Regions from separate parts of the Brachybacterium sp. AOP42-C2-15 genome, predicted to be linked through region 1. Evidence: riboswitches for the same ligand, from Rfam matches in the RefSeq annotation. Region 1 holds a riboswitch; the other holds the start of a gene.
What was found. Region 1 has a riboswitch for FMN ahead of pnuC (nicotinamide riboside transporter PnuC). Riboswitches for the same ligand answer to the same signal wherever they lie in the genome.
Positions count from the first base shown of each region.

Region 2: it holds a riboswitch for FMN, as region 1 does, so the genes downstream of both, ribD (bifunctional diaminohydroxyphosphoribosylaminopyrimidine deaminase/5-amino-6-(5-phosphoribosylamino)uracil reductase RibD) here and pnuC (nicotinamide riboside transporter PnuC) in region 1, are expected to answer to the same signal.

Region 1 is NZ_JBQSWK010000007.1:75,626-79,994, forward strand. Features, by position in the region: gene ACT3SQ_RS05705 (transcription antitermination factor NusB) at 1-1,421, shown strand, start outside; gene rpe (ribulose-phosphate 3-epimerase) at 1,418-2,104, shown strand; FMN riboswitch at 2,274-2,391, shown strand; gene pnuC (nicotinamide riboside transporter PnuC) at 2,484-3,191, shown strand; gene ACT3SQ_RS05720 (phosphoribosyl-ATP diphosphatase) at 3,253-3,516, shown strand; gene hisG (ATP phosphoribosyltransferase) at 3,693-4,369, shown strand, end outside.
Region 2 is NZ_JBQSWK010000021.1:43,689-48,057, forward strand. Features, by position in the region: gene ribB (3,4-dihydroxy-2-butanone-4-phosphate synthase) at 1-1,219, opposite strand, end outside; gene ACT3SQ_RS12370 (riboflavin synthase) at 1,216-1,830, opposite strand; gene ribD (bifunctional diaminohydroxyphosphoribosylaminopyrimidine deaminase/5-amino-6-(5-phosphoribosylamino)uracil reductase RibD) at 1,954-3,012, opposite strand; FMN riboswitch at 3,139-3,268, opposite strand; gene ACT3SQ_RS12380 (DciA family protein) at 3,437-4,108, opposite strand; gene recF (DNA replication/repair protein RecF) at 4,327-4,369, opposite strand, start outside.

The DNA.
Region 1 (4,369 bases):
CCTCCCGCCAGGTCGCCTTCGAAGGGCTGCGGATGGTGCGCGAGGAGGACTCCTACGCGAACCTGGTGCTGCCCCGGCTGCTGCGCAGCCACCACGTCTCCGGCCGCGACGCCGCCTTCACCACCGAGCTGTTCTACGGCTCCCTGCGCGCACAGGGACGGCTCGACGCGGTCATCACCGCCTGCGTGGATCGCCCACTGGCCAAGATCGACCCGCCGCTGCTGGACGTCATCCGGCTCGGCGCCTACCAGCTGCTGGACATGAGCGTCGCCCCACACGCGGCGACCTCCGAGACCGTGGCCCTGGCCCGTTCCGTGGTCGGCGCCGGTGCGGCGAGCTTCGCCAACGCCGTGCTGCGCCGCGTCGGGGAGAAGGACCTCCCGCAGTGGCTGCTCGAGGTCGCCCCCGACCGCGAGCAGGATCCCACCGGGCACCTCGCCGTGGTGCACTCCCACCCGCGCTGGGTGGTCCGCGCCCTGAGCGACGCCCTGGCCGGCCACGGCCGTTCCCGCGACGAGATCGATGAACTGCTGGCCGCCCAGAACGCGGCACCGTCGGTCTCGCTGGTGATGCGACCGGGCCTCACCGACCTCGACGAGCTGATCGACCACGGCGCGAGCCAGGGCCGGCTGAGCATCTTCGCGGCCTCCTGGCCCTCCGGCGACCCCGGCGGCATGGACCCGGTCAAGGAGGGCCGCGTCGCCGTGCAGGACGAGGGCAGCCAGCTCGCGGCCCTCGCCCTCGCACTCGGCGCCGACGACCTGGTCCTCGCCGAGGACCACCACTGGCTGGACCTCTGCGCAGGCCCCGGCGGCAAGGCCGCGCTGCTGGGCGGACTGACCGTCGGCCACGACGCGGACCTGCTGGCGGTCGAGCTCCAGGAGCATCGCACCGAGCTCGTCAACCGGGCCGTGGCCACCTTGCAGGAGGCCGGCTGCGAGATCACCACCCGCACCGCCGACGGCACCACCATCGGCAGCGAGCTGCCCGGCCGCTTCTCCCGCGTCCTCGCCGACGTCCCCTGCTCCGGGCTCGGTGCCCTGCGGCGCCGCCCCGAAGCCCGCTGGCGCCGCACCCCCGCCGACATCGGCCAGCTGGGCGGGATCCAGCGCGGGCTGCTCACCTCGGCCCTGGACGCCGCCGCGCCCGGGGGAGTGGTGGCCTATGTGACCTGCTCCCCGCACCTGGCCGAGACCCGCCTGATCGTCGCCGACGTGCTCAAGCGGCGCGACGACATCGAGCAGCTCGACGCGCGCGACGCGGTGCGCGCCGGGATGCTCCCCGCAGTCCGGCAGGACGTCGAGCTGGGCGAGGGCCCCGCGGTCCAGCTGTGGCCCCACGTCCACGGCACCGATGCGATGTACATCCACCTGCTGCGCAAGCAGCCCGCCCCCACCGAGGAAGGACTCCCGACGGCATGATCACCCCGTACTCGACCGACGGCCACTACATCCACCCCAGCATCCTCAACGCCGACTTCATGAGCATCGGCAGCGAGCTCGACAAGATCTCCAGCGCCGACAGCGTCCACGTCGATGTGATGGACAACCATTTCGTGCCGAACCTGACCTTCGGTCCCTCGATGGTCGAGCAGATCGTCGAGCGCAGCACGATCCCGGTCGATGCGCACCTGATGATCGCCGACGCCGACACCGAGGCTCCCGCCTATGCGGAGGCCGGTGCCGCGTCCGTCACCTTCCACCTGGAGGCCGCCCGGGCCCCGGTCAAGCTCGCCCGTGACCTGCGCAGGAAGAACGTGCAGGTCGGCGTCGGCCTTCGACCTGCTTCCGCGGTCGAGCCGATCCTCGACATCATCGGCGAGTTCGACATGCTGCTGATCATGACCGTCGAGCCCGGCTTCGGCGGCCAGAGCTTCCTGGACACCATGCTCCCCAAGATCCGTCGGGCGCGCGCGGCGATCAGCGGGGCCAACCTCGAGGTGTCGATCCAGGTCGACGGCGGGGTCAGCCGGGAGACCATCGAGCGCTGCGCGGAGGCCGGGGCGAACGTCTTCGTGGCGGGGTCTGCGATCTATCGGGCCCAGGATGCGGCCGCTGAGATCTCTGCCCTGCGCGAACTTGCCCGGGGCCACGCCGCCCACTGACCTGCGGCTGCGCCGCCCCCTGACCTGCGCCACGCCGCCCACTGACCTGCGGCTGCGCCTCCTGCTGATCAGCGCGGTCGCCTCCACCGTGTCCCCCGCCCCGTCACCTGCGTTCATGCGCTCTCCGGTGGCGGGGCCGACGGTCTAGGATGATCTGGTCACGACCAGTGACGTGCTCCGGGGTCGGTGAAATTCCGAGCCGGCGGTGATAGTCCGCGACCCGCTTCGGCGGTGGAGCCGGTGAAATTCCGGCGCCGACAGTACAGCCTGGATGAGAGGCGCACGTCCTGCATGTCCCAGGGCGCCCTCGGCGCGCGCTGGCGCCATGCCGGAACCCTTTTCCCCCGGAGCCACTGCATCCGACGGCGAAAGGACCGACATGGATTTTCTGCAGTGGCTCTTCGACGCGCGAATCGATTTCGCGGGCGGACAGTTCCTACTCCTGCGAGAGGTGCTCGGCAACGTCTTCGGACTGCTCAGCGCCCTCGGCGGCATGCGACGGAAGGTATGGGCCTGGCCCATCGGCATCGTCGGCAATGTGCTGCTGCTGACGGTGTTCATGGGCTCGGTGTTCGGCAACCCGAACTCCGTGGACCTGCTGGGGCAGGCCGGACGCCAGGTGATGTTCATCGCCACCAGCATCTACGGCTGGCAGCGGTGGCGGCAGGCGAAGCACGACGGCGGCACCGCAGTGGAGCCCGAGTGGGCCTCCTGGGGGACTCGCGTCCTGCTGCTGGTCGCGCTAGTGGGCGGCACCGCAGCGCTGACCCCCCTGTTCCGGATGCTCGGCTCCTATGAGCCGGTCTGGGCTGACGCCTGGATCTTCATGGGCAGCCTGCTGGCGACCTTCGGGATGGCCAAGGGCTGGGTCGAGTTCTGGCTGATCTGGGTCGCGGTCGACATCGTCGGCGTCCCGCTGCTGCTCGATGCCGGGTACTACGCGAGCGCATTCATGTATCTCTTCTACGGAGCCTTCACCCTGACGGGGTTCTTCGTCTGGTGGGGTGTGCGCAGCCGCCGCCAGGTGGAGGAGACGCGGGTGACGGTGGAGACCGCCCATCTCGATCCCACGGTGCGCAAGGAGTGACTCGCCTTCCAGCAGGTGGTCCTCTGAACGGGCCACCTGCCGGAACGCGTATCCTGTCGGCGTGAAGGATTTCGAGGCACTGTTCGCCGAGCTGACTGAGAAGGCCCGTACCCGACCTGAGGGGTCGGGCACCGTCCGCGAACTCGATGGCGGGGTCCATCAGATCGGCAAGAAGATCGTCGAAGAGGCCGCCGAGGTGTGGATGGCCTGCGAGCACGAGACCGATGAGGACGCCGCCATGGAGATCAGCCAGCTGCTCTATCACGTGCAGGTGATGATGATCGCCAAGGGCATCTCGCTCGAAGACGTCTACCGACAGCTCTGACCCACCAGCTCCGACCCGCGCCGGTCTGCGGTCGAAGGTTCGCACCCGGTCCCGCGGTCTCCGGCTCTTCCGCCGTTGCCTCCGCATCCTCCGGGCTTGCAGCGTCTCGCCGCCTCCATCCTGTTCCTCTCCGTCCCACCCCCACTCGTGGCCGCCGCGGCGGCCGAGGAGGATCCGTGCTCCGCATCGCCGTCCCCAACAAGGGCGCCCTGTCCGATCCCGCCGCCGATCTGCTCCAGGAGGCCGGCTACCGGCGCCGCGGCACGGCCAAGGAGCTCGTCGTGGTCGACGAGGAGAACGGCGTCGAGCTGTTCCACCTGCGCCCGCGGGACATCGCGGTGTACGTGGGCTCCGGCACGGTGGACGTCGGCATCACCGGCCAGGACATGCTGCTGGACTCCCGCACCCCGGCCGATGAGATCCTGCCGCTGGGCTTCGCGCGGTCGACCTTCCGCTTCGCCGCGCCAGCGGGAACCCGCCGCGACGCCTCGGAGCTGCAGGGCGCCCGCATCGCCACCAGCTACGAGAACCTCGTCGAGGACTACCTCGCCGAGCGCGGCGTCACCGCCGAGGTGGTGCACCTCGACGGGGCCGTCGAATCCTCGATCCGGCTCGGGGTCGCGGATGTGATCGCCGATGTCGTCGAGACCGGCAGCACGCTCCGCCAGGCGGGCCTCGAGCCCTTCGGCGAGGCGATCATGACCAGCGAAGCGGTCCTCTTCTCCCGCCCCGGGCTCGAGCTCGACGAGGACGGCACCCACTCCCTCGAGGTCCTCGCGCGACGCATCCGCGGGGTGCTGGTGGCGCGCGAGTACGTGATGCTCGACTACGACATCCCCACGGCCCTGCTCGA
Region 2 (4,369 bases), on a different contig from region 1:
GGAGGTCGGGGAGATCGCGGAGGCGATGTCCCAGTCGGTCCCGCTTGGTGGTCAGATAGGTGAGGTTCTCAGGGGTCGGATGGGTGGTGAGGTCGGTGGTGCCGGCGACCTCGACGCCCCCGCCCACCAGGGCGTGGGCCTTCTCGGGGTTGTGGGTGAGCAACTCGACGGCGCGCACCCCGAGGTGGGCGAGGATGCCGGGGACCGCGGCGAAGGAGCGGGCGTCCACCGGCAGGCCGAGGTCGAGGTTCGCGTCGACGGTGTCCCGCCCTGCGTCCTGCAGGGCGTAGGCGCGCAGCTTCTCGACCAGGCCGATGCCGCGGCCCTCATGGCCGCGCAGCAGGATCAGCACCCCTCGCCCGGCCGCGTCGATGCGGGCCAGGGACTCCTGCAGCTGGGGACCGCAGTCGCAGCGGCGGGAGCCGAAGACATCCCCGGTGACGCATTCGGAGTGCACCCGGGTGAGCACCGGGCCACCGGCGGTGACGTCTCCGCGCACCAGCACCAGGTGCTCGGCGGTGCCCTCGCGCACGGCGAGCGCCTGGAAGGTGCCGTGAGGGGTGGGCAGCGGGACCGGCGCCGTGATCTCGAGGGCTGGCTGATCCTCCCGCCTGCGGTATGCGGCGAGGTGCTCGATCGAGATCATCACCAGACCGTGCTGGTCGGCGAACTCGCGCAGGGCGGGGCCGCGCATCATCTCGCCGTCGTCGTGGACGAGCTCGACGATCATCCCCACCGCGGGCAGGCCGGCGAGGCGGGTGAGGTCGACGGCCGCCTCGGTGTGGCCGCGACGTTCGAGCACGCCGCCGGGCTTCGCGCGCAGAGGGAGCACGTGACCGGGACGGATGAGGTCTCCGGCCACGGTGTCCGCTCCGGCGAGGACCCGGAGGGTGCGGGCACGGTCGGAGGCGCTGATGCCGGTGGTCACGCCCTCGCTAGCGTCGACGCTCACGGTGTAGGCGGTGCGCAGCGGGTCGGCGTTCTCCCGCACCATGAGCGGCAGCTCGAAGGCGTCGGCCCGCTCTCCGCTCATCGGGGCGCACAGCAGACCGCTCGAGTGGCGCACGGCGAAGCCGATCAGGGCGGGGGTCGCGGCGGAGGCGGCCAGGATCAGGTCGCCCTCGTTCTCGCGGTCCTCGTCGTCGACGACGACCACGGCGTGACCGGCGGCGATCGCGGCGATCGCCTCCTCGACGGGATCCAGGCGCAGGGCGGTCATCGGGTCTCCTCAGTGGTGGGCAGCAGGCTTGCGGTGAGCTTCTCGACGTACTTCGCCAGCACGTCCACCTCGAGGTTCACGCGGTCGCCGACGTCGCGGCCACCGAGGGTGGTGCGGGCGAGGGTCTCGGGGATCAGGCCGATCGTGACCTGGTCTCCCTCGATCTCGGCGACGGTGAGGCTCACGCCGTCCACGGCGAGGGAGCCCTTCGCCACGACGTAACGCGCCAGACCGGCAGGCAGCGCGAGGTGCAGCAGGGTGGTCCCCTCCGCCTCCTCACGCCCGCTGACCTCGCCGACGCCGTCGACGTGGCCCTGCACGATGTGGCCGTCCAGGCGGCCGCCCGCCCGCACGCATCGCTCGAGATTCACGCGGTCCCCGGGCGCGAGGTCGCCGAGGGAGGTCGCGGCGAGGGTGGTGGAGATGACGTCCGCGCTCCAGAGCTCGCCCTCGTGCGCGGTCACGGTCAGGCAGCAGCCGTTCACGGCGATCGAGTCGCCGAGGGCGATGCCGTCGAGCACGTGCGGGGAACGGATCTGCAGGCGGGTGGGATCGGCGCCCGGGGTGAGCGACTCGACGGTGCCGAGCTCTTCGATGATGCCGGTGAACATGAGGATCCTTCCAGGTCAGGCGGGGTGGTTCAGACGATGGGGATCAAACGGTGGGGATCAGACGGTGCGGTTCAGGCGCTGCGGTTCGGGCGCTGCGGTTCGGGCGTTGCACGTCAGACGGCGCTAGTTGGCTGGTGGAGAGGGCCGGATGCGGGGGCGGAGGGTGAGGCGCAGATCCGTCGGCCCCTCCGGTGAGCGCAGCGGAGTGACATCGACCAGGTCCAGATCGAGCCGGTCGGTGAGGGTGGTGATGGAGAGGTCCGCGACGGCGGGGCGGCCGGTCCCGAGCAGCGTCGGGGCGAGGTGGAGGATCAGCTCATCCACCAGGCCCTCCCGCAGGAAGGCGGCGGCGAGGGTGGGCCCTCCTTCGAGCAGCACATGCCGGGCACCGCGATCGAACAGCTCCGCGAGGGCGGCCGACGGGTCGCGGGTGAGCAGCCGGATCTCCTCGCCGGCACCGTCGATGGCGGGCAGCGTGGGCGCCTCGCCGATGCCCATCACGGCCCGCAGCGGCTGTCGCGGATGCAGTGTCCCGTCGGGCCGACGGGCCGTGAGGGCTGGGTGGTCGATCCGGGCCGTGCCGGTGCCCACCAGCACGGTGTCGCAGGTGGTGCGCAGGAGGTGGACCTCTTCGCGGGCTGCGGGGCCGGTGATCCACTGGCTGGTGCCGTCGGCGGCGGCCGCGCGGCCATCGAGGGTGAGGGCGATCTTGGCGGTGACCAGGGGACGCTCGTGCCGCAGTCCGTGTTCCCAGCCTCGGTTGAGGGCTGCCGCAGCGCCGGCGAGATCGTCCGGTACGTCGAGCACGACGTCGATCCCGGCCTCGCGCAGGCGCTGGATGCCGCCACTCGCGACGGGGTTCGGATCGCGGCGGGCGATGATCACCCGGTGGATGCCGGCCTCGATCAGCGCCTCGGCGCAGGGGCCGGTGCGGCCCACATGGTTGCAGGGCTCGAGGGTGACCACGGCGGTCGCACCGGTCACGGGGACGGTCGCGCGGGAGAGGGCGTCGGCCTCGGCGTGCGGGGTGCCGGCGCCTCGATGGTGACCCTCGGCGAGGACCTCTCCGGCGGGGCTCAGCAGCACACAGCCCACACGGGGGTTCGGGCCCAGGGGCACCACGGGATCGGCCGCGATCTCGAGGGCTCGGCGCAGAGCCTGCCGCTCGGCATCCTTCAACATGGTCTCTCCTCCGGTCCGCTGCTCGCGGTCCCGGAGGGAGAGGAAGGGTGTGCGGAGACGACGTCACCCAGGGGTCACCGTACGGCGCGCCGGGGTGCGCGAAGACGGATCGCCCGAGGACGTCGTTCGCGTGCGCTTCCCATCCGGACTCTGACCGTCGGTCCAGGAGTTTCACCTGGTCAGCCGAGGGCCAGAGGCCATCGGGTCGCGGACTATCACCGCCGGCTCGGAATTTCACCGACCCCAGTGCACGCGAGCTTCATCAGCTCGTCAGGAGCCACCGTAGCAGGGCGCCGCCGGGAGATGACGGGGCGTGAACTGCGCATCACATCAGCCGGGACATCGTCCCCTTCCCTCACAGCAGGTCGATCAGGCACTGCCTCATCCGCTGATCTCCTGCCGTTCGTCCCTCACAGCACGTCGATCAGCCGTAGGTGTCCCGGGGGCCGCGCCAGGTCACGGTGCGGCGGCCCTTCTTCCAGGTGCGCTCGGCCGCGGCGGGACCGGTCACCTTCAGCTCGGAGATCACATGGGAGCCCACATGCTCCTCGATCGTGGTGATCAGCTGGGGAGTGAGCATCCGCAGCTGCGAGGCCCAGGCAGAGGAGGACGCGCTGACCACCAGCACACCGTCGTCGAGGGACACCGGGCGGCAGTGGGTGGCGAGCCGTTCGCCGACGATCTCGTCCCACTCCTCGAGCACCCGCCCGGCGTTCATCCCCGCATTCCAGCCGAGGTTTCCCAGCACCTTCTTCAGCACGTTCTCGATCCCCTGCGGATCGCGCGGGTCGGGCCGGGATCCAGAATAGCCTGGGGCCCGGCCGGAACGGTCTCGCACGTCCCTGGCCTGCGTCTTCGCGGAGATGGGGAACAGTCCGCGGTCCCGAGCCGCGGCCCGAGAGCGGTTCACCGTGCGCCGGGCGAGCTCGAAGGGATCCTGCGGGGTGGGAAGCTGCGGCGGATCGAAGAGCACCTCGACGGCAGCGCCAGAGCGGTTCGCATAATCGTCGGCGGTGTGGTCGTCGGCGTCGTACGGATCGAACGAGCGGATGCTCGGCTCGAATCCAGATGCACGATCCGGCTCGTGGTCCGGCATCCGGCGGACCTCCGGGCGGTCACGACCCGGCCGGGTCGCGGACTGATCCGCCGCAGATCGCCGCGCGGGCGGAGGCGTGGATCCGCGCTCAGTCTCGGCGGCTGAGCTGTTCCCGCCGGACCAGGTGCCCAGGTCATAGGGGTTCGCGAGGCGGGGACGGGCAGTTCCGTCACCGCGGCCAGCACCGCCTTTTCGGCTCGTTCCACCGGCACGGCCCGTCACAGCCCGCCGCCGTTCTGACGTGGCACTGCCTCTCCCAGG